3 regions of the Bacillus sp. AK128 genome follow, and region 3 is predicted to be linked to each of the others. Evidence: predicted binding sites of a transcription regulator. Region 3 holds the regulator's gene; each other region holds the start of a gene.
What was found. Region 3 encodes Rex, which represses fermentation and respiration genes when NADH is low (regulators of the CRP and FNR family bind a similar motif). Its sites were predicted from a motif close to TTGTGAAATATTTCACAA; they were not measured.
Positions count from the first base shown of each region.

Region 1: pflB (formate C-acetyltransferase) is a predicted target of Rex. The motif match lies at 2,659-2,676, and genes of this name have one in related genera.
Region 2: M1D60_RS17885 (cytochrome C oxidase subunit II) is a predicted target of Rex. The motif match lies at 4,944-4,961, and genes of this name have one in related genera.

Region 1 is NZ_CP096379.1:3,378,156-3,388,520, reverse strand. It holds gene M1D60_RS16965 (YppG family protein) at 1-42, shown strand, start outside; gene M1D60_RS16960 (stage VI sporulation protein F) at 102-353, opposite strand; gene M1D60_RS16955 (YjcZ family sporulation protein) at 517-612, opposite strand; gene M1D60_RS16950 (amidase family protein) at 747-2,240, opposite strand; gene pflB (formate C-acetyltransferase) at 2,707-4,932, shown strand; gene pflA (pyruvate formate-lyase-activating protein) at 4,978-5,706, shown strand; gene M1D60_RS16935 (HD domain-containing phosphohydrolase) at 5,855-6,874, shown strand; gene M1D60_RS16930 (LLM class flavin-dependent oxidoreductase) at 7,146-8,198, shown strand; gene M1D60_RS16925 (FAD-dependent oxidoreductase) at 8,300-8,863, opposite strand; gene M1D60_RS16920 (MarR family winged helix-turn-helix transcriptional regulator) at 8,971-9,405, opposite strand; gene hpf (ribosome hibernation-promoting factor, HPF/YfiA family) at 9,818-10,345, shown strand.
Region 2 is NZ_CP096379.1:3,565,457-3,575,821, forward strand. It holds gene M1D60_RS17860 (PAS domain-containing sensor histidine kinase) at 1-1,050, opposite strand, end outside; gene M1D60_RS17865 (GAF domain-containing protein) at 1,063-1,512, opposite strand; gene M1D60_RS17870 (response regulator) at 1,526-2,182, opposite strand; gene M1D60_RS17875 (sensor histidine kinase) at 2,157-2,831, opposite strand; gene M1D60_RS17880 (methyl-accepting chemotaxis protein) at 3,088-4,788, shown strand; gene M1D60_RS17885 (cytochrome C oxidase subunit II) at 5,021-5,146, shown strand; gene M1D60_RS17890 (cytochrome c oxidase subunit II) at 5,171-5,644, shown strand; gene M1D60_RS17895 (b(o/a)3-type cytochrome-c oxidase subunit 1) at 5,641-7,302, shown strand; gene M1D60_RS17900 (Na/Pi cotransporter family protein) at 7,596-9,212, shown strand; gene M1D60_RS17905 (hypothetical protein) at 9,273-9,794, opposite strand; gene M1D60_RS17910 (R2-like ligand-binding oxidase) at 9,984-10,365, opposite strand, start outside.
Region 3 is NZ_CP096379.1:4,432,294-4,442,658, reverse strand. It holds gene M1D60_RS22145 (ABC-F family ATP-binding cassette domain-containing protein) at 1-1,525, opposite strand, end outside; gene moaC (cyclic pyranopterin monophosphate synthase MoaC) at 1,689-2,171, shown strand; gene M1D60_RS22135 (redox-sensing transcriptional repressor Rex) at 2,190-2,828, shown strand; gene M1D60_RS22130 (twin-arginine translocase TatA/TatE family subunit) at 2,838-3,029, shown strand; gene tatC (twin-arginine translocase subunit TatC) at 3,047-3,796, shown strand; gene M1D60_RS22120 (YdiK family protein) at 3,822-4,019, opposite strand; gene M1D60_RS22115 (CPBP family intramembrane glutamic endopeptidase) at 4,038-4,763, opposite strand; gene groES (co-chaperone GroES) at 5,203-5,487, shown strand; gene groL (chaperonin GroEL) at 5,579-7,207, shown strand; gene M1D60_RS22100 (MarR family winged helix-turn-helix transcriptional regulator) at 7,544-7,984, shown strand; gene M1D60_RS22095 (siderophore ABC transporter substrate-binding protein) at 8,529-9,578, shown strand; gene M1D60_RS22090 (ABC transporter permease) at 9,598-10,365, shown strand, end outside.

The sequences.
Region 1 (10,365 bases), 1.1 Mb from region 3:
GATCAGGTTAGTCCATGGGTCTCAAAATTTTTTCAAAGATAAAGAAAGAAGGAAACCTGTGTCTTAGGTTTCCTTTACCATTTACTTATAAACTACGCGAGTTATTTTTTCCCCATCATTTTACTAATGGTTGAAGCATCAATTGGTTTATTGGAATGAACTAACGTTTCGACAATTTTATCTTCTAGCTGCTTCGGTACATTTTTATTTGCTAATTGTCCTAGCTCTTTAACTAAGTTTCTTATTGTTTTTTCATCCTTTAAGTTTGCACCATTTAGGGATTGAGCCACTTTCATAATATCCTGCATTTTGACTCCAGTTTTTTTCTCTACCCCTTTAAACATATCGCTCATACATATCCCTCCTTTATTGACGTTGCTTTATTATATGAAAGGAGGGATGTTTTGTTTGTACATCTGTCTATATTAGGGGATGTTTAGTAACACTTTCCTTTAATAGCCAAAAAGGTTACTCAGCTGAGCAACCTTTTGATTAGGCTCATATGCTACTTCATCATTAGTAACCTACATAAGAAGTTCCAACAATGATTAGTAGAATAAACAACACAACGATTAGTGCAAATCCTGCACCATATCCACCTACACCACTCATCATAACACCTCCATTATTTAAAGGTTACTTCAGTGTATGAAAGGTAAGTATAAAAGGTATGGACAGATCGCTAAACAGGTTGAAAATCATCAAAATACCTATATTGGGAAATTATTTTTGCGTTATATTCTATCCTACTTAATACGTCTAAATAGTGGTTGGAGCCACTTGTTACTTTGTTCTAGTTCACCTGCAAGCTGAAGGAGTAGTGCTTCATTTCCTTTTGCTGCTATAAACTGAACCCCAGATGGTAAGCCTTTTTTTGTTTGATGTAAAGGTACAGACATAGCTGGTTGACCAGTAAGGTTTGCAAGCTGGGTAAAAGGTGTTCGCTTCAAACTGTTTTCAACAATTTGGTCAATCATTCCTGCCTTTTTTAAAATACCACCCCAACCAAGCTTACCAACCATCTCCATCATAAACTTTTCAAAACCGACAGATTCTAGCTCCCCAATTGTTGAGGGAGGGAAAGCCGTGGTAGGTGTTAGATAAAAGTCATACGTCAGATGGAATTCATCCATGATAAAAGATGCTTTATCCCATTCTCTTAGGCTTAGTACAAACTCTTCAGCTGATGTAGCTCTTCCTAATAATCCAAGTAGCCATGTGGTAGGTTCTACATCCGTAAATTTTGCAGGACGACCGATTACCTCCTCCAAGGAACGAATTCCTGCAGCGACCTCCCCAAAATACATGGTAATATAACTCTTCGCAATTTTACCTCCATCAACAGGGGCCTGTTTTTCTTCCACATGGTGTCCCATTTCCTCCAGTAATTTGACTGTTTGAAGTACTGCTTCCTTACATTCAGGATGTACATCTGTCCCAAGTGGAGATTCGGTTGAATAGGCAATCGTAAGTGGTTTAGAAAGTGGTTTACCCACTACATCTAAAAAGGCAACATTATGAGGTGGTGTATGATAGGCTGCTCCTCTTTCGAATAGGGTCAATTCATCTAACATGGCCGCACTATCTCTTACTGTCCTTGTTAAAACGTGATCAACAGAGGCCCCTTGCCAATTTCGTCCGACAGTTGGTCCAACAGGTGTTCTTCCTCTAGTTGGTTTTAGCCCAAATAAACCGCAGTAAGCTGCTGGAATTCGAATAGAGCCTCCACCATCATTAGCTCCGGCAATAGGGACCATTCCAACAGAAACAGCAGCTGCCGATCCACCACTAGAGCCACCTGGAGTATAATCTGAATTCCATGGGTTACGTGTGGGACCGTGAAATAGTGGTTCTGTAATACCCATCAATGCAAATTCCGGTACATTCGTTTGTCCCAGAATAACCGTACCAGAATCTTTCATTCTTTTAACAAATGTAGAATCAACCTTTCCTTTATAATTTTTTAAGGCTCTGGAACCAGAGGTTAGCGTCTCGCCGATCATCTCTTGTTGGAAATGATCTTTTAGAAGGATGGGAACTCCAGCAAAAGGTCCATTAATCTGTTTGGTGTAGGGTATACTTCCAGATTCATAGAACTTATTAATGACAGCATTTAACGGTCCATTATGATTCTCAATTTCCTTTATGGCTGCTTGAACCACTTCTTGTTGTGTGACTTGTTTATCCTTAATGAGTTGAGCTAAACCAAGACCATCATATTCTTTGTAATTAAAGCTCATTTGTTAGCCTCCACTTCTCTTAATTAGTTACTTTATGTAGAAAGTATAAAAGTCTGATAATTCTTACTAGTTTAAGTGTACTCCTTTTAGGACTGATTGTGTTAAAAATATTAACAGAGCTTGATCTTGACTATCTACCTGGCTAAAGGAAAAAGAGGTTGCAAGAAAAATAAATGTAATAGCAAGATACAGAAGTAAAGTCGCAAGAAAAGCGCACCAAGTTGCAAGAAATATAAACTTAGTCGCAAGAATAACAATCAAGGCAAAGTATGTTCAAACATCTAAACTAGGCAGCCGGAAAATAGAAAGGCTGATTTTAAATAGTGTGACTTCCATCACTTACAGCTGTTTCGCAACCATCTATATTAAAAGTATAGGAGATACATTTACAATGTACATCCGATCAATATAAGTTTATTTGTGAAAGGAATCACAAAAAAGTCGCTTCATTTGAAGGGGTGGGATTATGTATTACTGGAGAGGGTTTACCGAAGGAAAGTGGCAAAAAGAAATCGATGTTCGTGATTTTATTCAGTTGAACTATATGATCTATGAGGGGGATGAGTCCTTCTTACGTCCAGCTTCTATACACACAAAACAATTATGGGATCAAATAATTGTTTTAACTACAAAAGAACGTGAAAACGGTGGAGTACTAAACATGGACACAGATATCGTTTCTACAATAGTTTCTCATGAACCCGGATATTTAAATAAAGAGTTAGAACAAATCGTAGGGATTCAAACTGATGAACCATTTAAACGTTCACTCCAGCCTTTTGGAGGAATAAGAATGGCAGTTGATGCATGTGAAGCCTATGGGTTTAGTATTCCAAATGATATAGTTGATACCTTTTCAAAGTATCGTAAGACGCATAACCAGGGTGTGTTTGATGCTTATACACCGGAGATGAAACTAGCAAGAAAAGCAGGTATTATTACTGGCTTACCTGATGCTTATGGTCGGGGGAGAATCATTGGAGATTATCGGCGAGTAGCCTTATATGGTGTTGACCGCCTCATTCAGGAGAAGGAACAAGAGTTAACACGTTTAAGTAAGACAATGTCAGAGGAAATCATTCGAGAACGAGAAGAGACGGCTGAGCAAATTAGAGCCCTTACTGAATTAAAACAAATGGCCAATTCATATGGGTTTGATCTTTCCATTCCTGCTTCGAATGCAAGGCAAGCATTCCAATGGTTATATTTTGCTTATTTAGCTGCGATTAAAGAGCAAAATGGCGCAGCAATGAGCCTAGGTAGAGTATCAACTTTCTTGGATGTTTATATTGAGCGGGATATAAAAGAAGGAATTCTTACAGAAGTGGAAGCGCAGGAGTTAGTTGATCATTTCGTGATGAAGCTTAGACTTGTAAAGTTTGCTAGAACACCCGATTATAATGAGTTATTTAGTGGTGACCCGACATGGGTAACAGAAGCAATTGGTGGTATTGGTGTTGATGGAAGGCCTCTTGTTACTAAGAATTCATTTCGATTTCTGCATACATTAACAAATCTGGGAGCTGCTCCAGAACCCAATCTTACCGTTTTATGGTCTACTAAATTACCTACTAACTTTAAACGCTATTGCGCAAATATGTCGATCCAAACTAGTTCGATTCAATACGAAAATGATGATTTGATGAGGAAGGAATTCGGAGATGACTATGGCATTGCTTGTTGTGTAAGTGCTATGAAAATTGGAAAGCAAATGCAGTTTTTTGGAGCGCGTGCCAATCTAGCAAAAGCTTTATTATACGCAATCAACGGTGGTAAAGATGAGAAGTTAAACATACAAGTCTCACCTGGATTCCCCTCTATCACTGAAGAGTATTTAGATTACGAACAAGTAGTCACTAATTTTGATCACGTAATGGAATGGTTGGCTGAGCTTTATATGAACACGTTAAATATCATCCATTATATGCATGACAAATATAGCTATGAAAGAATTGAAATGGCTTTGCATGACCGTGAAATTCTGAGAACGATGGCATGTGGTATAGCGGGATTATCGGTAACTGCGGATAGCTTAAGTGCCATAAAATATGCGAAGGTGAAAGTCATTCGTGACGAAACAGGACTTGCGGTTGATTATCAAATTGAAGGGGATTATCCGAAGTACGGAAATAATGACGACCGTGTTGACGAAATTGCAATCTGGTTAGTTAAGACGTTTATGAACAAATTAAAGAAACATAAAACGTATCGTCAATCCGTTCCAACCTTGTCTGTCTTAACTATAACAAGCAATGTAGTCTATGGAAAAAAGACGGGTAGTACCCCAGACGGAAGAAAAGTAGGGGAACCTTTTGCACCTGGTGCAAATCCATTACATGGAAGAGACCAAAAGGGAGCACTGGCGTCACTAAATTCAGTAGCCAAGCTACCGTATGAGTATTCATTAGACGGAATCTCTAACACGTTCAGTATCGTTCCAAAAGCTCTTGGTAAAGAAGAAGAGCAACAGATCACCAATTTAGTTGGAATTCTAGATGGATATGCATTAAAGGGTGGTCACCATCTTAATATTAACGTTTTTAACCGTGAAACATTATTAGATGCAATGGAGCATCCGGAACAATATCCACAGCTGACAATTCGTGTATCAGGCTATGCGGTTAACTTCATTAAACTTACGCGTGAGCAACAAACAGACGTAATTAATCGAACATTTCACGAATCTTTATAACGGGGATCAATGGTCCTCGCCAAATGAAAATAGGGAGGACCTCATATGATAGGAAACATTCACTCCATCGAGACATGTGGTACAGTAGATGGTCCCGGATTAAGATACATTGTGTTTTTACAAGGTTGCTTATTAAGGTGTCAATACTGTCATAACCCTGATACATGGGAAGTAGGAAAGGGGGAAGAATTGACAGTAGATGAGATTATTAAGGACTTAATGGATTATCTACCATTCTTCGAAAGTAGTGGAGGAGGCATCACCGTCTCTGGTGGAGAGCCCTTATTACAGATTGATTTTTTAATAGCATTATTTAAACGGTGTAAGGAATTAGGCATTCATACCACCATTGATACATCAGGGGGATGCTATCACGAACATCCAGAATTCTTAAGGAAACTTGACAGATTAATGGATGTAACAGATTTAATTTTGTTAGATATTAAGCAAATTGATTCTATGAAGCATCAAGAATTAACGGGAATGAAAAATAACCATATTCTCACTTTTGCTAGATATTTAGCTAATAAAAATAAGCCCATATGGATTAGGCATGTACTGGTGCCGGGTAAAACAGATGAACCTGGTGATTTAGAAAAGTTAAGAGTGTTTATTAAACAGCTTTCAAATGTAGAGAAGATTGAGCTTTTGCCCTATCATCAGCTAGGTGAATATAAGTGGAAAGAATTAGGGCTCAAGTATGAGCTAGAGGGAGTCTATCCCCCCACCGAGGAGCAAATTCTTAGAGCAAAGACACTTTTACAAATCGTATAGTCAGTTGAGAGCACTTTCTTAATGGAAGTGCTTTCTTTCGTGTGAGAAATATCACAGAATTAGATTAATAGATAATATATAATGCTCCTATATTGATGAAAAAATATGAGATTAAATAACTGTAATAGATAAAGTTAGGGGAGCTTTTATGATTGAGCTTAGTAGAAAAACAACTGTGCCGAACCAACTATTACTATATTTAAAGTTAACCGACGCAGTTATAATAACAGACAAGAATCATATCATCATAGAAGTAAACGAGCAGTATGAAAAGATTACTGGATTTAAAAGAGATTCTATTCTAGGAAGAAGGGCCGGATTCCTAAAGTCAAGTTTAACTCCCGAATCTACATACAAGCAATTGAAGGAAGCACTTGATCAAGGTGAACCATGGTCAGGGGTTCTAATAAACAGAAAGAAATCAGGGGATCTATGGCATTCATCGATTTCAATCACACCGATAAGGATCGATGGAAACAGTTACTATATTGGTCTATTTCGTGATTTAGAGCAGTTAGAGCAAGGCGTGTATATTTCAGAGGACCAAAAGATAGAAACACAAAGAGAGCTATTAAAGGTATTAGCAATCTCTTGTGAAATTAGAGACCCAGCTATTGAGAATCATTTAACGAGAGTTCAAGAATTAACAAAATTATTGGTGGAAGAGTATATTAAGTTTCATAGAGCAGTTCTTTCGGAGACGTTTGTACACAATATAATTCACTGTAGTATCCTTCATGATATTGGAAAGGCTGGGATTCCTGAGGGGATCCTGTACAAGCCTGGTCCTCTCACAACTTTTGAACGAAAAATTATAGAGATGCATCCTCTGATGGGGACTGATATACTTAACAAAATTTCCACGAATATGAATAATGAACTTATCACAAGTTTAGAGGTAGCAGAAAATATTATTATGCATCATCATGAAAAATGGGATGGGACAGGCTATCCACACGGATTAAAGGGTGAAAATATTCCACTTGAAGCAAGATTAGTATCAATTGTTGATGTATACGATGCTTTAACGAGCAGAAGGGCATATAAAGAAGCTTGGACAAAACAGGAGGCTTTGTCTTATCTTAATGAACAAAAAGGAATCCAATTTGATCCTATTCTAACAAAGTTGTTTATTAACATTGCAACGGAAATTAAAGGCCTGGATTAACTATAAATGTAGAAGCCAGAAAAGGATACTGGTTAGGAACAGGCCGACTATTGAGATACTGATAACAGAAGTTTTATCCCCTTATTTTTGAGGGGTTATTTTTTTGTAATTGTCTTTTTTCACGAAATAGGTTCTTGATATAAACAGCAAAGTAGATGATTGGATTAGCTCCGAATATTTTAGTATGATAAATTTGATAAACATAGAGATAGTTGAAAGTTTAAGAGTTATTAAATACATAAGTGAGTGAATAGTTTGAGGAGGAATTATGATGGAAATCGGTATAAGTACATTTGTTGAGACAACACCCGATGTCAAAACAGGTCATGTAATAAGTCATGCACAAAGAATACGAGAGGTTGTCGAAGAGATTGTCCTAGCAGATCAAGTTGGGTTAGATGTGTTTGGAGTAGGCGAGCATCATCGTGAGGATTTTGCAGCCTCTTCACCTGCAGTCATTCTAGCAGCCGCTGCATCCCAAACAAAAAGAATTCGCTTAACCAGTGCAGTTACCGTGCTTTCTTCTGCTGATCCGGTCCGAGTGTTTCAGGATTTTGCAACCGTTGACGCCATCTCAAATGGACGAGCAGAAATCATGGCAGGACGTGGTTCGTTTATTGAATCATTCCCATTGTTCGGTTACAATTTGCAGGATTACGATGAGTTGTTTGAAGAAAAGCTAGAGCTACTATTAAAAATAAGAGAGTCGGAAAAAGTGACATGGCGCGGAGGACATCGACCTGCGATTCAAAATTTAGGTGTTTATCCACGTCCTGTCCAAAATCCTTTACCCGTTTGGATTGGTAGTGGTGGAAATTCAGAATCAGTTGTTCGAGCAGGACTACTTGGGTTACCTTTAGTGCTGGCAATAATAGGTGGACGTCCAAAACAATTTGCACCACTCGTTCAGCTTTATAAGAATGCAGCGGAACACGCTGGTCATGATCCAGAAAAGCTTACAGTTGCATCCCATTCACATGGTTTCATTGCAGAGGATACAGAGACTGCAGCGGATAAGTTCTTTCCTTCAACCCAACAGGTCATGAATAAACTGGGAAGAGAAAGAGGTTGGGGACATTATGATCGGGCGAGCTTTGACGCTGCACGCAGTTTTGAAGGAGCATTATATGTTGGGGATGCGGAAACAGTCTCCTCCAAAATTATTGATTTACGTAAAAATGTGGGGATTACTAGATTTATGCTTCATGTTCCGGTTGGATCTATGCCACATGAAGAAGTCATGAATGCGATTGAATTGTTAGGTAAAGAAGTTGCCCCAAGAGTAAAAGAAGAAGTTGAAAAGTGGGAGAAGGAAAACAAATAAATTGAGAGCTAAATTTAATAAACTCTGGCTCCATATAGGGATATTTATTAAAAAGAAAGACGCTCAGAGTTGAATTTCTCTGAGCGTCTGTTCCTATTCAACTATGACTTTAAAATATCATGGTCAACATAACGCTCACCATTTAGTTCACTGATGATATTGATCGCAACCGCTGCACCATTTCCAGATGTAACGATGGTATGAACGCTAACCCCAGCAACAGTACCAGCTGCCCAGATACCTTCAATATTAGTTTTACCGTTTTGATCCACTTCAATTATTGATTTAATTCTTGGTTCAGTTCCAGGAACAACCTTTAAACCAACCTTTTCAGCTAGATCCGTTAAAGCCCCTGATGCAAACACAACATGTTTTGCTTCGTATTCTCCGTTTTCACCTTCAATAGTAAAGCCAGAGTCTGTTTTAGTAATGTTTAAAACAGTTTCACTCTTAAACTCTGCTCCAAATTTAGTAGCTTGCTTCTTTCCTGTTTCAATCAGGTCAGGACCTGCAATTTCATCTACCCCATAATGATTTTCAACCCAAGCACGATTGGTCATGCTCTTGCCATTTTCAAATACTAATGTCTTTTTACCTGCTTTTGCTGCAAAAATTGCTGCACTTGCACCAGCAGGGCCTCCACCAATGATCGCGATTTCAAACATATTAGAAAACCTCCAAGTATTTAAATTTATATATAAATAGAAAAGCTAAAAGTTTTCTATTTAACAACATAATTGTTGTTGTAGCAACTAAGTTAGTTCGCAAAGAGCTATATTAGCTTTTGGACATTCTTATTAATTTTTGAAAGAATTCGCTCTAATTCTAGAAGTTCTTCATTCGAAATGTCGTTACAAACAATCTCATTAAATTCTTCAGCAATCGGAATAATATCTTCTCCGAGTTCTTTCCCTTTTTGAGTGAGATATAAACGTACTGAACGGCGGTCATGATCACAATTCATTCTTTTAATGAATCCCTTACCTTCAAGGTTAGATGCCATTCTTGCAATATTCGTTTTATCTTTATCTAGGCTTTCTACAAGCTGATTTTGAGTTAAACCATCTTTTTCCCAAAGTAGCATCATAATCAAATTTTGTTCTGGTGCAAGGTTATAGGGTTCTAGTTTAGACTTAATAAAGCTAGTAAGGTTTAAGTCAGTTTGATGTATTTTGATACTAATGTAATCGTGCAAAGACAATTTCAATGCGATCCCTCACCTTGTGTGCTAATGGTTGCTATAGATACTAAATTGGTAATTACAGTATAGGAAAGGGAGTATCGAATGTCAATTAATTGAACTGAAAAGTGCGGAAAGTAAGGCTGGAGATTTATTGGGGAAGTGTCAATTATTACTCTCATCCTTATATCATACTTCAGTATTTATGGTTCAATCTGTGATAAAAATCACAATGATAAATAAATCGCGTTTTGTTATGAACACTATGTGAACCGTATTGTAAATGCAGGTAAAAAGGGATAAAGTAAGAGTATAGAAAGTAAGTGAAAACATTCACAAACTTTCTTTTAGAAAAGCTAGCTGGCTTATTTTCTACACCATCATTACAAACAGTTACCACTTGATGCTCAATTAATAAAAGGTAAATGGGGGTAAAATTATGAATATCATTTTACACGGCAAAAATATAACGATTACAGAAGCGTTAAAGGACTATATTGAAGATAAGATTGGAAGAGTAGGTAAGCTTTTAGATAAAGAAGAAGTCAATGTTTATGTCAACCTATCCACATTCAAACATAAGCATTGTATCGAAGTAACAATCCCGGTTGGTGATCGGACCATTAGGGCAGAAGAATTAACAGAAGATATGTATAAATCAATTGATATTGTAGAAGAAAAATTAAAAAGAAAAGTAAGAAAGGTTAAAACGAAGGTGTTACGTGAAGTTAGAAAGTTCGAACCTACTTTTACACCTATAATAGAAGAGGAAGATATAGATCAAGTGGTTAGAATCAAGAAATTTGATATTAAGCCGATGAGTACAGACGAGGCCATTCAACAAATGAATTTGTTAGATCATAGCTTCTTCGTATATCTGAATGCCGATACAGAAGAGATGAATGTTGTGTACAAACGTCACAAAGGAGATTACGGTCTAATTGAATCTTCAGCAATCAGTAGCTAAATAAACTGAAAAGGGAAGCA
Region 2 (10,365 bases), 870 kb from region 3:
GCTATGATCAATAGGGATATGTAAGATGATCGAAGTACCTTTCCCTTTGTCAGAGTGAATATGTAACTGTGCTCCGATTGATTTTGCGCGTTCCTCCATACTAAATAAGCCAATACCTTTTCGATTGTTGGTATTGAAGCCATTACCCGAATCCTTAATACTAACCTCTAACCCATTTTCGTTTTCCATGATTTCTACATAGGCATTAGAAACACCTGCATATTTTCTGATGTTAGTTAAAGACTCCTGAATAATTCGATAGATGGTCGTCTCTATTTCATGACTTAACCTTCTTTTTAATGTACATTCAAATTGTACACTAATTCCAAAGTGGCTGGAAAAACGATTAATAAATGACCTACTTGCTGGAACCAACCCTAAATCGTCAAGTACGGAAGGTCTAAGCTCCCATGAAATATTTCTTATTTCTTCAATTAGTTGAGTTGTTTCATCATGCATTTGATCTAATAGTGGGTGCTCCAATTCATTCTTTAAGCGGCTGATTCCAATTAATAAGCTATATAAGTTCTGTCCAACCCCATCATGAAGTTCTCTAGATAGACGTTTCCTCTCCTCTTCCTGTAAACCGATCATTTTTGTCATCATATTCTTTAACTCTTCTTCCACCCTTTTTCTTTCCGTAACTTCATATCTGATTGACAAGAATTGATAAGGCTTTCCTGCTTCAGTTAAAAAAGGAACAATTGTCGTATCTACCCAGTAAAACAAGCCTTCTTTCGTTTTATTTTTAATTTCACCTTTCCACACATGACCACTTAAAATGGTCTCCCATAAGCTTCGAAAGAATTCCTTTGAGTGATAGCCTGAGTTGATTAACCGATGCGTTTTTCCAATTAATTCAGATCGCTGAAACTTAGAGACTTCACAGAACTTATCGTTTACATAGGTTATAACACCTTTTTCATCGGTGATCGCAACAATTGCCGACACATCTAGTGCAAATTTCAAATCGGATAATTCATCTATTGAGCCAGAAACACCCTTCTGTTCAGAAGAGCGATGATTATACAAATCAAGCCTTTTATCCATCCCAATCCCTCCTCAAGCTTTGGATGAGTTTACCGCTAGCTCTAAACTTCTAATTGAATCTTTTATTTTATCTTGTTGTAATGCTAATCCTTCCTGATGGGTTCGAAATCCGAATAAAAGGACTCCCCAGATTTCATGGTGAACAGTAATCGGGTAGGCTATGGCATACTCAAGCTTTTCTGCCAGAATAATGGGATACTCCATTGCATCTTCTTCACTAGAATGTGTGTAGGTAATCGGACTCCCTGTTTGAAAGACTCTACCTGCCATTCCTTTTCCAAATCGAATCGTCATCCTTTTCCATTTACTACTCTGATTGCCGAATACATATCTCCAACGAATCTCTTTTTGGTCCTTGCCATAGCAGGCTAATCCCATAAAATCACTATTTATAGTTTGATGAATCTCTTGGCATACATACATAATTTCTTCAATCTGACCTAAAGGAGCCATCATCATCACTCAATTCTATTCTTTATAGACCATAGCTTAAAAGGCCTTTTTTTACTGCATATTCAACCAATTCTGGTCTGGTTTTAAGCTTTAGCTTTTCCATCAAATTGGCTTTATGAGTTTCAACGGTCTTTACACTTATAATGAGCTGTTCTGCAATTTCTTTATTGGAAAACCCTTTGGCAATAAGCGTTAATACCTCTTTTTCTCGATCGGATAATAATGAATAGGTATCACTATTTCCGCCGTTTCTTAGGTTCTCAACATATTCCTCCATCAGCTTTTTGGTTGCATTCGGATATAAATAAGCTGATCCCTCATATACAACTTGGATTGCTTTTAATAATTCATCATGTGGAGCACTCTTTAATATACATCCGGACGCCCCGGTTTTAATGGCTCTAAATAAATACTCCTCATCATCATGCATCGTTAAGATTAAGATATTGATTTTTGGAAGAAGCTGTTTGATCTCTGCAGTTGCTAACAGCCCATCCTTCCCATGTGGCATGCTTAAGTCCATTAGAATAACATCGGGATTTAATTCCTGAGCCTTTTGAATAGCCTCGTTTCCTTCCGTCGCTTCTCCAACAACCTCCATATCAGTCACTGAGTTTAGCAGCATTTTTAATCCTGTCCTTACTACTGCATGGTCATCCACTAATAGAATCTTGATCACGCCTATTCACCTCAATTGGATATGGAACATCAATCGTTAAGACGATTTCCATTGGATTGATTACTCTTTGTTTCACTTCACCTTGTATTAGCTGTGCTTTTGCTTTTACCTTTACAGTCTCAACTTCTAAGTTCACTATTTCCTCATTTAATCCTTTAATATGGAAGGAAATAATTAGATTCTTGAGATCCCAGTCGAAAATAATCGTTATTTCTTCTGTTTCTGGATACTGACCTAGAATTTTTAGGATTTCCTGACAGTTTCTAAATAACAGCTTTTCTGTAAAATCAGTTAATCTGACTTCCTGTCCAACTGAATGAACAAGCACCTCGATCCCAAACGTTTTGATAAAGATGTTTACATACGCCTTTAAAGCTGAATAAACACCATACACATCCATAGAAGGAGGATGTAAATCAGTAGCCAGCCATCGTAGGTCATCGATCGACCTTTCAATCATTCGGGCCATCTGCTTCAATTGCTTTCCCACTTCTTCATCTTTACTTTTTGCTTCTATAAATTGTAACCCAGTATAAACACTATATAAAGTCTGGGCAATTCCTTCATGTAGTTCATTTGAAATTCGCTTACTATCGCTTTCAAAAGAGTTAATGACCTCTGATAAAGTTTGAACGTTTATGTTTGTCATGAGTTCTCTCTCCACATTTTAATTTCAATCATACTTCTTACTTTATAATATTTTTTGGAAATTAGTTATCAGGGAATACACCCATTTTACGAGGGAGAATCCCTTATCTCTATTTTCTAAGAAGAGTAACTTGGTAAGCTGTGATATTTATCACAGTTCGTCCTACATGTCTCAGTTATTCTTTATATATACATTTTATAGCGACAGTGTACGTCCTCATCCTCCTGTCCTATAAAAACGAAGAGGGGTATTTTAAATGAAGAGAACGTTAACGTGGCAGTTAGGTCGGATTATTATTGGTGTGATCTTTGCATCTCTTTTAATCACATCAATCGCTACTTACCATACAGCTTATGACAAGATTTACGAAGCTGCCGGAGTCGAAGCATATGGATGTGCTTACATAACAACCGGCCTCCTTAATCCCACTGAGATTGATAAAATGCTAGATGGCAACCTCGAAATTAGTGAAAAAATTGGTAGTTCCTTAAACTGGACGACTGCCCATAAAGATATTTTTGAAGCTCAGTATATCATTAATACGGAAGGAAAAATCTTAGCATTAGATGATAACCTAAAGGCCTCAGGTTTTAAGATTGGAGACTCTTTTAAGATTGATGAGAAAGCTATTTCTATGTTGATTGAAATGAAGCACCCTACCTACTCTAAAATATATGAATTCGGTGGGATCAATCGTTTATCTGGTTATGCACCTATTTATAAAGATCAAGATTCTTCAAAAGAGGTTATAGCCATCAGCGTAATTGATTTTAATGCAGATATCGTTCAAGAACGCACGTGGGATGTTGTAAGTGGTGGACTACTCCTTGGACTGATTCCTATGATCATTGCATCCATCTTCACGATTTTCTTATTAAGAAAGAAAACAAAACCTATTTCAAATCTAATCCAACACGCAAAGGAAGTGGCCTCAGGTAATTTAGCCGTTCCAAGACTTCAAGTAACAAGCAAGGATGAAGTGGGGGATTTGGCCGAGACCTTAAATACGATGACCGATAATCTGGTCGAGATTGTCACGGTTTTAAAAACAAGTACGGACCAACTAACTAGAAATGCAGAAACGTCATCCCTTTCTTTACAAGAGATGAATACAGCGATTCAACAAGTTTCACATAGTATGAGTGAAGTGGCTATTGATACCGCACGTGGAACAGAAGAGGCAGTTGATGCAGTTGGAACTCTACGTCAACTTGCGAACTCGATTATTGCAACGAATAAATTAGCGGATACAAATGTATCTGCTTCCACAATCACCCTAGATACAGCAAGAGACGGTAAAACAAAAGTGATTGAAATTACAACTAAGATGGAAGGTATTAAATCTGCAACATTAGAGACTGAACAATCCATCAACCTCTTAAATACGTATACTTCAGAGATTAAGAAAATAACAGAAACGATTTACGGAATTGCTAGTCAAACCAATCTTCTTGCCCTAAATGCCTCAATTGAAGCAGCACGAGCTGGTGAACATGGAAAAGGCTTTGCTGTGGTTGCTGATGAGGTTCGGAAACTCGCAGAACAATCAAATCGTGAGGTGGCAACGGTTGAAAAGCTAGTCTCACAGATTACAGTTGGCATTGAAGAAGCCGTCTTATCCATCAATGAAAGCAGAGCCACTGTCCAAGAAGGAGAGCTTGCAGTAACTGAAACTGGAGTTGCTCTAGAAAATATTTTAAAAGAAGTTTCTAACACCGTTAAAGATATTAATAAAATAGCAGAAGTTACAACAAAGGAAGCAGCCTACTCAGAACAAACAGTTTCTCGTATTGAAAGCCTTGTTCTTTCTATAGAGAACATCGCTGCAAATTCCGAAGAGGTAGCCGCATCTGCCGAAGAAACCACAGCTTCCCTAGAGGAAATCTCAAGTAGATCAGAAGAGACCGTTATATTATCTAATACCTTAAAAGAAATTGTGCAGAAATTTAAAATCTAACTGTTAAATAGCATGCTAGGGATTTACTCCCTAGCATGTTTTTTTGGGGGGTATTGTTTTTTCAAGATACAAGGATTCGAAAACATTCTATAAAGAAAGACACAACTAATTTTACAAGACTCAAAATGGACACAACTTCAAATAAAAATAGTAGGTTGTGACCGATGTCACAGAGAGCACATCGATCCTCCTTTACAATCAAGTTAATTAGTAACAAAGGAGGTCATTGACTGTGAGTAAACCACGTCCGAGCAACAACCAGCCTAATTTAAAAGGTACCCTGATTAGCGTATTTACGATTGGTATCTTTATTTTTATCTCATGGTTTTCAGCCTATATTTTTCACTTAACACGATAAAGAAAGAAGAAGGTGACCGTTCTTATGCATTTTCATAAATATGAAAAAATTTGGTTAACATTTGGGATTTGTTCCCTCATTATATTTTTAACTGTTGTTGGTGTTGGTGCTTTTGGACATAATCATCAACCATCAGGTGGAATGGACGCTATTGATCCTGAGAAGGTCGATCAAACTCCTCCTTTTGACCAGCCAGGAGTGAAGAAATTAGCAGATGGTACCTATGAGGCAGCTATTGTTGCAATGGCATTTACGTATGAGCCTAAAGAAATAACAGTTCCAGCTGGTAGTAAAGTAGTCTTTAAAGTAACTAGTAAAGATGTGGTTCACAGTTTTTCGATTGTGGGTACGAACGTTAATATGATGGTCGTTCCGGGTCGAATCACTACAAAAGAGTATACATTTGATGAACCAGGCAATTACTTAATCCTCTGTAACGAGTACTGTGGAACAGCCCATCATTTAATGTCGACATCGATTGAGGTGGTAGAAGAATGAACTCATTAATTAGTTTATCTGAACGAAAATTAGCTCTAACTCATATTCTTGTAGCTTACTTTGCATTTCTTATCGGTACTCTTTGTGGATTATTACAAGTATTTATTCGTAATGATGCCCTTCAACTTCCACCGTGGCTTGATTATTATCAAGTGTTAACCGCGCACGGTGTCTTACTTGCTCTTGTCTTTACCACCTATTTTATATTTGGATTTTTCCAAACTGGGATGAGTAAGACATTAGGGGCATTTGGACCGAAGACAAAGCTGTTTTCATGGATTGGCTTCTATGTCATGACAGCTGGTACAATCCTTGCGATCGCGTTAATCGTAGCAGGTGAAGCATCCGTACTTTATACCTTTTATGCTCCCCTAAATGCAAATGGTTGGTATTATGTCGGATTGGCATTATTCGTTGTGGGAACTTGGATTAGTAGCTTTGCACTTGTTGGTCATTATATGGCCTGGAAAAAGAATCATAAAGGTCAGCTTAGTCCATTATTTGCTTTCATGACCATTTCTACTATTATATTGTGGATTATTGCCTGCTTAGGAGTAGTCGCAACGGTATTATTCCAATTTATTCCTCTAGCGTTTGGTTGGGTAGACACTATTAACGTGGAACTAAGTCGTTCATTATTCTGGTACTTCGGCCATCCACTTGTATATTTCTGGCTGTTACCAGCTTATATTGCTTGGTATGTCATTGTTCCGAAAATTATTGGAGGAAGAGTGTTCAGTGATTCACTTGCGAGATTATCGTTTATCCTGTTTATTTTATTCTCGATTCCAGTTGGATTTCACCATCAGCTAGTGGAGCCAGGAATTTCATCATTCTGGAAATTCCTACAAACCTCATTAACGTTCATGGTTATTATTCCGTCGTTAATGACAGCCTTCTCCATGTTTGCAACATTTGAGATTACCGGAAGACAAAAAGGCGGAAAAGGATTATTCGGTTGGTTTACCAAACTTCCTTGGAATGATATCCGCTTTACATCTATTTTTATTGCCATGGCATTTTTCATCCCTGGTGGGGCTGGCGGAATTATAAATGCTAGCTTCCAGCTAAATGAAGTCGTTCATAATACGCTCTGGGTAGTGGGTCACTTTCACATTACAGTTGGTACACCAGTAGCAATGACATTCTTTGGTTTAACCTTCTGGCTTGTACCTTACTTAACAGGACGGAAGCTAACCAAATCAATGGAAAAGCTTGCTTTTATTCAAATCATATCCTGGGCGATTGGGATGTTCTTCATGTCCACCTCTCAACACATTTTGGGATTACTAGGTGCACCAAGACGTACTGCCCTTTCTACTTATCAGGATCACCCATCAACTCTTGATTGGTTTAATGGAATTTTATCATCCCATGTCACGATGGCTGTAGGAGGAACGATTTTATTCCTATCTGCCATGCTGCTTATCTTCTTTGTCCTTCAAGCGTTATTTATTTTACCTAAGGCAAAGAGTGACGAGGATGCAACAGAATTTCCAATTGCTGAAAGTGACGTTGAAAATACACCAAAGTTTTTAGAAAATTGGGGAATCTGGATTGTGGTGGCACTCGTATTGATTGCAATTGCCTACTATATCCCACTCTCTGAGATGATTCAGCATGCACCACCTGGTTCAAAAGGATTTCAAACTTGGTAGGAGATGATCAGAATGTTCACAGCGGTTTTTGCCATGATTATCGTTTGTACAATTGGAATTGTCATTGCTGTCGATCTTGATGGTTCAAATGAAGAAATATAACAACTTTTGGTTACACTAAAACAAGAGTCCTATAATAGGCTCTTGTTTTTTTATTTTATCTACAATGTAAATTTATTGTAAAGATTAAGTGAATTTTATTTACAATCACTACATATTTTATTTACAATCAAAAAGGTGCTCAAAATTTGTCGAAATCAGGAGTGGAACTTTTGGATATTAATACTCAGACCATGCTTTTTCAGTTTTTTGGTGGACTTGGAATTTTCCTATTTGGAATCAAGTACATGGGGGACGGACTTCAAAATGCTGCAGGTGACCGCTTACGTGAGATTTTAGAAAAGTCGACTTCCAATCCTTTTATGGGAGTACTATCTGGAATCCTTGTCACAATCCTTATTCAATCTAGCTCGGGAACTACAGCCTTAACTGTTGGACTTGTAAATGCCGGATTTATGACCTTCCGTCAAGCAATTGGGGTTATAATGGGAGCAAATATTGGAACTACTGTAACAGCTTTTATCATCGGGATTAAAGTTGGGGAATATGCCCTTCCTATTATGGCGGTTGGAGCAATACTATTGTTCTTCTTAAAAGGGAAAAAACTACAATCTTTGGGACAAGTACTCTTCGGATTTGGAGCTCTTTTCTTAGGTTTAGGTTTAATGAGTGACGGAATGAAGCCTCTACGATCACTTGAAGTATTCAGGGAATTAACGGTTACTATGAGTGATAACCCTCTTTTAGGTGTTGTTATTGGAACAGCATTTACCGTTTTAGTTCAAAGCTCTAGTGCCACTATTGGTATACTTCAGGAGTTATTTGGTGAAGGAGCGATGACCCTTCAAGCTGCATTACCAGTTTTGTTTGGAGATAATATTGGAACGACAATAACGGCTGTTTTAGCATCAATTGGTACCTCTGTAGCGGCTAGAAGAGCTGCAACGGTCCATGTCATGTTTAATATTATTGGTACTGTCATCTTTTTAATTATTTTGAAATTGTATACGGGCTTTATAGCTTACCTCCAAGGGGCCTTAGACCTTAATCCGGAAATGACCATTGCATTTGCACACGGTATCTTTAATGTTTCGAATACCGTTATTCAATTCCCGTTTATTGCAGCAATTGCCTGGATCGTAACCAAGTTGGTTCGCGGAGATGACACGACGATTGATTATAAGCCAAAAAACCTAGACCCAATGTTTATTGATAAATCACCTTCCATTGCTTTAGGACAAGCCGAAAAGGAAATTATCCGTATGGCTGAACTAGCAGGAAAGGGTTTAGAAGAAGCTTTTCAATTTCTTAACACGAACCAAAAGAAGCATGCTGACCTAGCCCTTCAAATTGAAGAGGCGCTAAACAGTTTAGACCGTAAGATTACCAGCTATTTAGTTGATATTTCTGCAAAGCCATTAACAACTGAAGAAACAGGTGATCATGCGAAACTTCTAGACTATGTTAGAGATTTAGAACGTGTTGGTGACCATGTTGAAAACATCGTCGAGTTAATTGATTATCGTATTTCTAACCGAGTTTCATTATCGGATAACGCGATTGCAGAGCTTAATGAAATGGCTACTCTTACCTTATCCACATTAAATGATGCAATCAAGGCAATCGAAACGCTAGATATCGAGCTTGCTAAGAGTGTGTTAACAAATGAAGATAAAATTGACAAGATGGAACGCGTATTACGTAAAGGGCATATCCTAAGACTTAATGAAGGTCGTTGTTCAGGGGATGCTGGAATCATATTCGTTGATATCGTTAGTAACTTAGAAAGAATTGGTGACCACGCAGTTAACCTTGCTGAAGGTGTAATTGGGGTTAGACATCAAAATTAATAAGTACCTGTTTCGTTTAATATATACGAAAGGTCAACCCTATTCCGGGTTGACCTTTTATTATCTATAAGGACGAATCCACTCGGCATACCCTTTTACAGAGTCTAATGTAAATCCATGCTTAGTGAGAAAATGTTCCACTCTTTCCTCTGATTCCGGCTCATTAATGCTGACCACTACTTTTTTTACTCTTAAGTTATGAGCGATTTCCTGTAAATAGTTGATACAAATGGAACCATAGCCTTGATTAATAGCATCTCCCTTAATCCCATCAATTCGAAGATTGTTATCCGCTTCATTGTAGGTCGCAAATGCTGCAAAATCGTATTCCTCATACCATTTTGTCTGACAATCCTTAATATACACATTTCTGGAAGTTTGATCTGCATCTGTATATATAATAATGGGCTCCCCTAACTTATCCTTTTCAAGCGAGAAGATGCGATAGTTTAATTCAATTAATTTATTTACATTATATTGTAGCGTATCTATTTTTTTTTCTAACTGGTCGTTTTGGCTTTCTATATCATCAGCTCTTCGTTTTAAGGACATTTCATATTGCTTTCTTTTTGTAAATAACATGATGAAAAACACCCCCATGAAAGTCATACAGTTTAAATACCCTTTTATTTATATAGAGGAATCGTTCAGAATATGATTGATAATTATTAATTTTTTTGTGAAAGTGTACTTAAAGAATTGCACGAATGACTGTTTCACCAGGCATAATGAGAAAAAACTGTTTGTGCCATTGACACAAACAGTCCTTTTTTACACGATTCCCAATTCACTCTCGGGTTGCTTATAGATCTCTTCCATTCTCTTGCCTTTAGATCTAGCTAGAATCTCCATTCTTACGGAGAGCTGCTTCATCGTAAAGTTCATCGTATCCTCAAAATCGACCTGGAACGGCGAATCTTCTGTCATACCTTCATGATTTAACTTAATCGCAAGTGGTGTTAAATCCTCCATTTTATTAGCAACTACCTCAAAGATATGTGGTTGTTCACTAATTAGTCGCTGTAATAAGAAGGTACCGTAAGCAATATGACGTCCCTCATCCTTCTTCAGAAGGCCTATTCCCTTTAATAAGCCCGGCATAGCCCCTGTCCTTTCTAAGGATTGATAAAAGGAATAATATCCAGTCTCAGCC
Region 3 (10,365 bases):
TAATAAAATAACGGTCATGTGAGACAAATAGAATCGTTCCAGGGTAATCAATTAAGGCGTTTTCAAGAATTTCCTTGCTGTCTAGATCTAAATGGTTAGTAGGTTCGTCGAGAATTAAGAAATTTGCCTTTTGCATCATGAGCTTTGATAAAGCTAGCCTTGCCTTTTCTCCACCACTTAAACTTGAAACCTCTTTTAGTACATCATCACCTGAAAATAGGAAATTACCTAGTACTGTTCGAATTTCCTTTTCAGGGATATGTGGATAGTCATCCCATAATTCATTTAACACGCGTTTATTTGATTTCAAGTTTGCTTGTTCTTGGTCATAGTAACCAATTGTCACATTTGACCCAAACTGGATGGTACCTTTTTTTGGTGTGAGTTTATTTATAATACCTTTTAGTAAACTAGATTTACCTATTCCATTGGGACCTATTAGTGCAACGCTATCCTCACGGTTAAGGGCAAAACTAATATTTTTTATAGTAGGATCGTGATCTTCATAAGCGATGGCAAGCTCGTCAACCCTTAACACCATATTTCCACTTTGTCGAGTAATATCAAAACGGAATGAAGCAGATTTTTCATCACCATTTGGGCGATCCATCAAGGTCATTCGTTCTAGCTGTTTTCTTCTACTTTGTGCTCGTTTGGTTGTCGAGGCTCTTGCGATATTACGATGGATAAAGTCTTTAAGCTTCGAGACCTCTTCTTGCTGTTTTTCGTATTGCTTCAGCTCACGTTCATAGTTTTCTGCTTTTTGAATGAGATATTGACTATAATTACCGTGATATTTAGACATAGAGGTTCGAGCAAGCTCATAGACCTGACTTACAACCTTATCTAAAAAGTAACGATCATGGGAGACAATTAAAATAGCACCTGGGTAAGAGTTTAAATATTGCTCAAGCCAGGAGAGAGTCTCCATATCTAAATGGTTAGTGGGCTCGTCCAAGATGAGAAGTGCTGGCCTCGATAGTAATAATTTACCAAGAGCTAGCCTTGTTTTTTGGCCACCACTTAAACTAGATACAGGTGTAGCAATATCGAAATTGGCAAAACCTAAACCATGGAGAATGGATCTCATATCAGATTCATATTGATAGCCACCCTGCTGTTTAAATTGCTCCTGTAATAAGTCATATTCCTTTAAGACCCGTTCGTACCGCGCTTGGTCTTGAAATAAAGCAGGATCTCCCATTTTTTCTTCCATAAGCCGGAGCTCTTTTTCCTGTTTCTTTAAATGGGAGAATACAGTTAGTAATTCTTCCCAAATGGAGAGTGTTGTTTCTAAGCCAGAGTGCTGTTCTAAATATCCAATCGTAACATCCTTTGGCTTAATGATTTCTCCACTATCCTGCGAATGGATGCCTGCTATGATCTTTAAAAGAGTAGATTTACCTGCACCATTTCGACCGACAAGAGCGATTCGATCTTTCGATTGTACTTCTAGCTTTATATTCGATAAGATAGGCTCTGAGCCATAAAATTTTGTAATTTGATTTAATTGCAATACAATCATTGTATTCACCTCAAGTTCCTACTAATAGTGTATATATTTTTGGGATAAGGGGCAATAGATGAACACTGATAGAAGTTATAAATTGTTCACAAAGGAATGCGACAACTAGTATAAAATAGTGTATAGTCATAGGTAGGAATACAAGTTTTGGAGGAGTTAACGAATGGCAGAATTCACCCACTTTAATGATCAAGGTCATGCAAAGATGGTCGATATCACTTCTAAGACGGATACAGTCCGCACTGCGGTTGCCAGAACTAGTGTTGAAGTTTCCAAGGAGATCTATCAAAGAATAGTTGATTCGGAAATTGAAAAGGGAGATGTGTTAGCGGTTGCACAGGTAGCTGGAATTATGGCTGCTAAAAAAACCCCCGATCTAATCCCAATGTGTCATCCCATTCCCATTAAAGGTGTTAATATATCATTTACATGGAATCAAAAGGGAGACGCTTACGAATTGCTTATAGAAGGTGAAGTCAAAACAAAGGGAAGTACTGGTGTGGAGATGGAGGCATTAACAGCTGTTTCTGCTTGTGCTCTAACTGTTTATGACATGTGTAAGGCAGTCGATAAAGGAATGATTATTGGCCCGACTTATTTAATGACCAAAACTGGAGGCAAAAGCGGGGATTATCAAAGATCGTAGAATATATGGGTGATACTATTGAGCGAAGAACAATCAAAAATACCACAAGCTACGGCTAAACGTTTACCGTTATATTATCGTTTTTTAAAGAATTTATATTTATCAGGAAAACAAAGGGTCTCATCGGCTGAACTAAGTGAAGCAGTGAAGGTGGATTCGGCAACGATTCGCCGAGATTTTTCTTATTTTGGGGCACTTGGAAAAAAGGGATACGGTTATAATATCCAGTATTTATTAACCTTCTTTCGAAAAACACTCGATCAAGATGAATTAACGAAGGTCATGTTAATCGGTGTAGGGAATTTAGGGACTGCCTTTTTGAATTATAACTTCCTTAAAAATAATAGTACCAAAATTGAAATGGCATTTGACGTGGAAGAGACGCTTGTTGGTAGTGAAATTGGTGGTGTACCCATTTTCCATTTAGATGAGCTGGAAGAACGGATTGGCCCAGACGTATCGGTTGCGATTTTAACCGTTCCGGCTTCGGTTGCTCAACCGATCACAGATCGCCTTGTTGCAAAAGGAATAAAAGGAATCTTAAATTTCACGCCTGCACGACTGAACGTTCCAGATACGGTGAGAATTCATCATATTGATTTGTCGATCGAATTACAATCTTTAATCTACTTTTTAAAAACATATCCACTTGACTAAAAGGAGGTGATGGGTGTGCCAAACGTTGGAATTGGAAGCCTATTATTAATCGTATTCGTAGCACTATTAATTTTTGGACCAAGAAAGCTGCCTGAACTAGGTAAGGCTGCAGGTAATACATTACGTGAATTCAAAAATGCAACAAAAGGTTTAGCAGATGATGATGATGATGACGACAAGAAAAAAGAAGGTAACAAGTAAGGTAAGGATGAGATATGATGAGTCATCAAAATGAAATGTCTGTCTATGATCATATCGGTGAATTAAGAAAACGACTGATTATCGTAGTCGTTTTCTTCATGTTTGCAATGGTAGGGAGCTTCTTTTTAGCCGAACCTCTTATTGTCTATTTACAGAATGCCGATGAAGCTAAAGAGCTAACAATGAATGCCTTTAGACTGACAGACCCTATTAAAGTATATATGGAATTTGCGTTTATTATCGCGTTTATTATGACCTTCCCGATTATTTTATTTCAGCTTTGGGCATTTATTAGTCCAGGTTTATATGAAAAGGAAAGAAGAGTCACTTTAAGCTATATTCCGATCTCCTTATTCTTATTTCTTGCCGGAATTTCTTTTTCCTACTTCATTTTATTTCCGTTTGTAGTGGACTTTATGACAAGGCTGTCTGAACGGTTGCATATTGAACAAGTGATTGGAATTAACGAATACTTTGAATTCCTCGTTCAATTAACTTTCCCGTTTGGATTATTGTTTCAGCTCCCAGTGGTGATTATGTTCTTAACACGTTTAGGGATTGTGACTCCAATCTTTTTGTCAAAGGTACGAAAATATGCTTATTTCATTTTATTAGTCATTGGGGCTTTCATTACCCCACCAGAACTACTATCACATATGATGGTGACGATCCCGTTATTTATTTTATATGAGATCAGCATTCTTATTTCAAGAAGTGCATATAGAAAGAGAATGATGGCAGAAGCCGAGATGAATAAGGGAGAATAAAAAATAAGACTCAGCAACCTGAGTCTTATTTTTTTATTTGTTTTATTTTCTTATTTAACGCAAACATTCTGATTCCTACACCGAAATCGAATGTTGCGACAACAATGAGGAGAATGGTAGGGAAGCTCCATATATCCTCTGTTTTACTTTGAATGGCCAAAACCGTAAAAATAATCCCCATTCCAAAGTATAGAATGCCCATTAAAAAGGGTGATGTTCGCATATTACTTAAAGCCTCCAATTACATAAAGTGAATCCAAATCATATGAATCATAGCTTGCATGGACTCAACCTGCTCTTGATATTCCTCAATCTTGTCCTTAAACACGACCTGAACTAGTACAACAAAGGTATTCATCGCAACATGTGCGATAATTGGTACAATGATTCGGTTGGTTCTTACATATAAAAATGCAAACGTAAAGCCCATTGCAGAATATATTAACAGGTGTTTGAAATCCATATGTACCATTGCGAAGATAACTGAGCTTAAAAGTGCAGCTATAAAAAAGTTATATCTTTTATATAATGTGCCAAATAATATTTTTCTAAAGATAATCTCCTCTAAGATTGGACCAATTATAGAAGTTACTACAATAAATAGTGGGGTAGTTAAAGCAATCTCAACAAGAAATTCAGTGTTTTCCGAGCCCAACTCAATACCAAAGACTCTATTTTCAATCGTGCCTGCTATTCCTTGAGCAAATAATGCCATAAATACTCCGGCAAAGGACCAGAATACTGCAATAGGTATCGAACTCCGATCTTCTCGGGTAGTAATCCTCATATCCTCACGTAGGAGGAATAGTATGATAACTAGAGCGGTAAAAAAACTAAAGATTAGCCAGTAGGCAACAGCTACTTCTCTTTGGGCGATTCCGAGCTGTACTAGTAATGGAACTCCTAATAAACTAGAAAACTGCATGATAATATACGTTAGAACTACATAAAAATGCCGTTTCTCCAATGTTAATTCTCCTTTTAGCTTACATTTCCCAACCGTATTGTATCATATAATTACATTTACTAAATAACGATACCACTTGGTGGGATGAATGGGTGATTGGAAGGCTCATAAAAGAAACTAAAGAAAATGAAGTAATTATTTATTTAAGCGCTGCTCTAAGTATTCTACATATTGTATGTTAAAGGTTTAAAATATAGTAGAAAGGTTATCTAGAATAAGTGGCAATTGACATGTAAAGAATAGATTTTTAGGCATAGTATGAGCCTTTCTTTAATAAGAAATTTGTCGGAATTTCACACTAGAATTTTTTAAAAAATAAGTTCGAAATACTTGCATTACAGATGGAGTTTCATTATTATAATAATTGTGTTAGCACTCATTATATTCGAGTGCTAATAAAAGACTAAAATACACTATTATTTAGAGGAGGTTGTTTCACTTGTTAAAGCCATTAGGAGATCGCGTAATTATTGAGCTTGTTGAGTCTGAAGAAAAAACTGCTAGCGGTATCGTACTACCAGATTCTGCTAAGGAAAAGCCTCAAGAAGGAAGAGTTGTAGCAGTTGGTACAGGACGTGTACTAGATAACGGTGAGCGTGTTGCTCTAGAAGTATCTACTGGTGATCGTATCATCTTCTCAAAATATTCAGGTACTGAAGTTAAGTATGAAGGTAATGAATATTTAGTACTTCGTGAAAATGACATTTTAGCTGTTATTGGATAATACCTATACTTAGAACAAGCAAGAACGTTAATTTGGCATATAGCTAAGTTTTCCATACTTAAAATTGATAAATTTCAAGGAGGTAACTGACATGGCAAAAGAAATTAAATTTAGTGAAGAAGCTCGCCGCTCAATGCTTCGTGGAGTAGATACTCTAGCAAATGCAGTAAAAGTAACTCTTGGACCAAAAGGACGTAACGTGGTTCTAGAAAAGAAGTTCGGTTCACCACTTATTACTAACGATGGTGTAACAATCGCAAAAGAAATTGAATTAGAAGATGCATTCGAAAACATGGGTGCAAAGCTAGTCGCTGAAGTTGCTAGCAAAACAAATGATGTTGCTGGTGACGGTACAACAACTGCTACAGTTCTTGCTCAAGCAATGATCCGTGAAGGTCTAAAGAACGTAACTGCTGGTGCAAATCCAGTTGGCGTTCGTAAAGGTATTGAAAAGGCTGTTGTAGCTGCTGTTGAAGAGCTTAAAGCTATTTCAAAGCCAATTGAAGGTAAATCTTCAATCGCACAAGTTGCTGCAATCTCTGCTGCTGATGAAGAAGTAGGTCAATTGATTGCTGAAGCAATGGAGCGCGTTGGTAACGACGGAGTTATCACAATCGAAGAATCTAAGGGCTTCACAACTGAATTAGAAGTAGTAGAAGGTATGCAGTTCGATCGTGGATATGCTTCACCTTATATGGTAACTGATTCAGATAAGATGGAAGCAATCCTTGAAAATCCATATATCTTAATCACTGATAAGAAGATTACAAATATCCAAGAAATCTTACCAGTATTAGAGCAAGTTGTACAACAAGGTAAGCCACTATTATTAGTTGCTGAAGATGTTGAAGGTGAAGCTCTAGCTACTCTTGTAGTTAACAAGCTTCGTGGAACTTTCAATGCAGTAGCTGTTAAGGCTCCTGGATTTGGTGACCGTCGTAAAGCTATGCTTGAAGACATCGCAGTACTTACTGGTGGTGAAGTAATCACTGAAGATTTAGGATTAGATCTTAAGTCTGCAAACATTACTCAATTAGGACGCGCTACAAAGGTTGTTGTAACAAAAGAAAATACAACAATCGTTGAAGGTAACGGAGATGCAGCTAATATTGCAGCTCGCGTGAAGCAAATCCGTGCTCAATTAGAAGAAACTACTTCTGAATTTGACAAAGAAAAATTACAAGAGCGTCTTGCTAAGTTAGCGGGTGGAGTTGCAGTAATCAAAGTTGGTGCTGCTACTGAAACTGAACTTAAAGAGCGTAAGCTACGTATTGAAGATGCACTTAACTCAACACGTGCTGCTGTAGAAGAAGGAATCGTTTCTGGTGGTGGTACTGCACTAGTTAACGTATACAATAAAGTATCTTCACTAGAGGCTGTTGGTGATGAGCAAACTGGTATCAACATCGTGCTTCGTGCATTAGAAGAGCCAGTTCGTCAAATCGCACACAATGCTGGTCTTGAAGGATCTGTAATTGTTGAGCGTTTAAAGCGCGAACCTGTAGGCGTTGGTTACAATGCTGCTACTGGTGAGTGGGTAAATATGTTTGAAGCTGGTATCGTTGACCCAACTAAGGTTACTCGTTATGCACTTCAAAACGCAGCATCTGTTTCAGCTATGTTCTTAACAACTGAAGCAGTAGTAGCGGACATCCCTGAAGAAAATGCTGGCGGAATGCCAGACATGGGCGGAATGGGTGGAATGGGCGGCATGATGTAATCTGCCCCTTGAACCCTTGATATGACTGGGGTTTGTAGTAAGATGAGAGTGGTTTGCTAACATTTTGCTAACATTGAGGTAAATGAACGGAGGCCTCTCAAAAGTTCACTGGACTTTTGAGAGGCTTCTTTTTTTATTTCTTCAGTATCATGAAGATGCACATTTTTCGTAAGGAGATCATTGGTGGTTTCATATAATTTGCTTATCTGTCTTATAACGAAGATGTTATTGTCATGAATGTAAAGGTAAAGATAAAGATAAAGATAAATAGTTACTTGTAACCCACCCCTTCCATAAGGTACGATTTACAATATAACGTACGAATAGGAGAAGGTTATGGACTACAAGAACTATGTGCTGGCTAATTCAGTAGGTTTCCAAATTACAGATACAGCTAGATTGGTAACAAATCGACTAAACTTAAACTTTAGAAATAACGATTATCCGGTTACACATGAACAATGGTCAATTATGATCCGTTTATGGGAAGAGGATGGATTAACCCAAAATAAGCTTGCTATCTTAACTAAAAGGGATCAACCTAGTGTCTCAAGATTAGTAGATAACCTTGAAAAAGGTGGATTAGTAACTAGAATGCCACATCCTATTGATAAAAGAACAAACTTAATCTTTTTAACGTCAAAAGGTAAGAAACTGCAAGTTGGATTAATTGAGCAGGCCATAAAGACGATAGATGAAATTTCTGAAGGTATTGATCCAGAAGAAATGTTAATATTTTTGAAGGTTCTAAGTAAGGTAAATAATAATTTAAGTTAAGCTTGATAAACACCTAACCAGCATGCAAGAAGCGAGGTTAGGTGTTTTTTTACTCTTAAAGTACTTGTATAAACAAGTATAATCCAAAAAACTAAAAGAAATGTAAGCAGGATAAGTGTCTTTTAAGGAATATATTTACTTGTTATTACAAATATTTCTATAGTTGATATTGACACTCATTATCAATAGGTAGTAAGATAGTACTTGTGAAACTCTGATAATCATTATCAATTAAATAGAAACGATTGAAAAACCCCCTAAATTTTTCTTTATTTTATTTCGGTTGATAATGATTATAACTTTTATTAATAAAAGTAAAATTAAGTAAAAATTGTAGTTGATAATTTTTTAATATCTGCTATAATTCAAAATGTAGTTGAAAATGATAATCATTATCATTGTTTTATGTTAAAGCTGTGCACTATGTTAAATAGAGAAAATCGTATTTAAATTGGCATAAGATAAAACATGATAGTCAGGTTTATCAGTTTAGTAAGGTTTTAGATTTTAAAAATTTATAATACATAAGGGAAGAGGATGAGAAATGGGGAAGTTTAAATTAACGATCATTATGGCACTTTTTGTTTTATTGTTAGCGGCGTGTGGAAGCTCGAATGAAGTATCTAGTGAACCTGAAGTTGAATCTGAAACTACTGGAGGATCAGAAACTAGTGAGGAATCAGAGGAATCGACTGAACCTACAACAGTTGAAATCACTGATGCTCATGGAACGGTTACAATTCCTGTAAACCCTAAAAATGTAGTTGCTTTAGATAATAGAACATTTGAAACTTTAGCTGCTTGGGATATTGAGTTAGCTGCTGTTCCAAAAGCGGTTATGTTATCGGATTCACCATATGTAACGGATGAAAACGTTCAAGATATTGGGAATCACCGTGAACCAAACCTTGAAATTTTAGCTGCTGCAAACCCTGAACTTGTCATTGTTGGTCAAAGATTCTCAGGATATTATGAAGATATTAAAAAATTAGTACCAAATGCAGTTGTTATTGATTTAAATGTTGATGTTTCTGAGGAAGCTACTGCGCCAGGAGAAAATTTAGTGAATGGATTTAAAGAAACGACACTTACTCTTGGGAAAATTTTCGATAAAAATGAAGAAGCTGAACAATTGGTAGCTGAACTAGATCAAGCGATCGAAAAAGCTAAGTCTGCTTATAATGGGACAGACACAATCATGAGTGTGATTGTTTCTGGTGGAGATATTGGTTTTTCAGCTCCTCACTCTGGACGTGTATTTGGACCACTGTATGACATTTTTGGTTGGACTCCAGCATTAGAAGTTGACGCTACATCTACAGACCACCAAGGTGATGAAATTTCAGTAGAAGCCATCGCACAAAGCAATCCTGATTGGATCCTCGTTTTAGACCGTGATGCGCCAATTTCTGGAATAGCAGCAGATGAAAAAGTCCCTGCTCAGGATGTAATTGATAATTCACCTGCTCTTCAAAACACAACAGCTGTTTCTGAAGGACAGATCGTATATGCGCCAATTGATACTTACCTAAATGAATCAATTCAAACTTTTATTGAGTTATTTGAAAACATTGCCGATTCTTTAGCTAAGTAGGGTAAAGGAGTTTGACATAGTGCAGAAAAATATGATCGCCGGGATTGAGAGAAATTCTCAATCCCGGTTTTATAACCAAAACAAAATATGGACAATACCTTTTATAACAGCGATTATTGTTGTTGTTAGTTTAGGAATTATTTCACTGTTTACTGGGGTTTATGATATACGAGGACAAGAAGATGGAATGGAAATGTTTTTTATCACTCGTGTTCCCAGAACAGTTGCACTCATGCTGACTGGAGCTGCTTTGGCAATGACTGGGCTCGTCATGCAGCTTATTACCCAAAATCGTTTAGTGGAACCTACCACAACAGGTACGACTGAATGGGCAGGTTTGGGTCTTCTTTGTGTTTATTTATTATTTCCTGCACCCACTTTAGTGCTTAGAATGACGGGTGCAATCATTTTTTCTTTTATAGGAACAATGATTTTCTTTTTATTTATTAGAAGGGTTAGACTCCGTTCCTCTCTAATTGTCCCAATTATTGGTTTGATGCTTGGTGCCGTCATTTCTGCAGTTTCTACTTTTATGGGCCTCTTTTTTCAAATGTCACAAGTAATTGAAGGCTGGTTTGTAGGTTCTTTTTCTTCTGTTCAAGTTGGAAGATATGAATATTTATGGATTATTGTGATCGTGACGATTCTAATTTTTATTTACGCAAATAGATTGACTTTAGCTGGTCTAGGAGAAGATATTGCAACCAGTCTTGGAGTAAACTATAACACTCTTATTCTACTGGCTAACGGACTTATTGCTGTTGCTATTGGAATCGTTTCGGCTGTT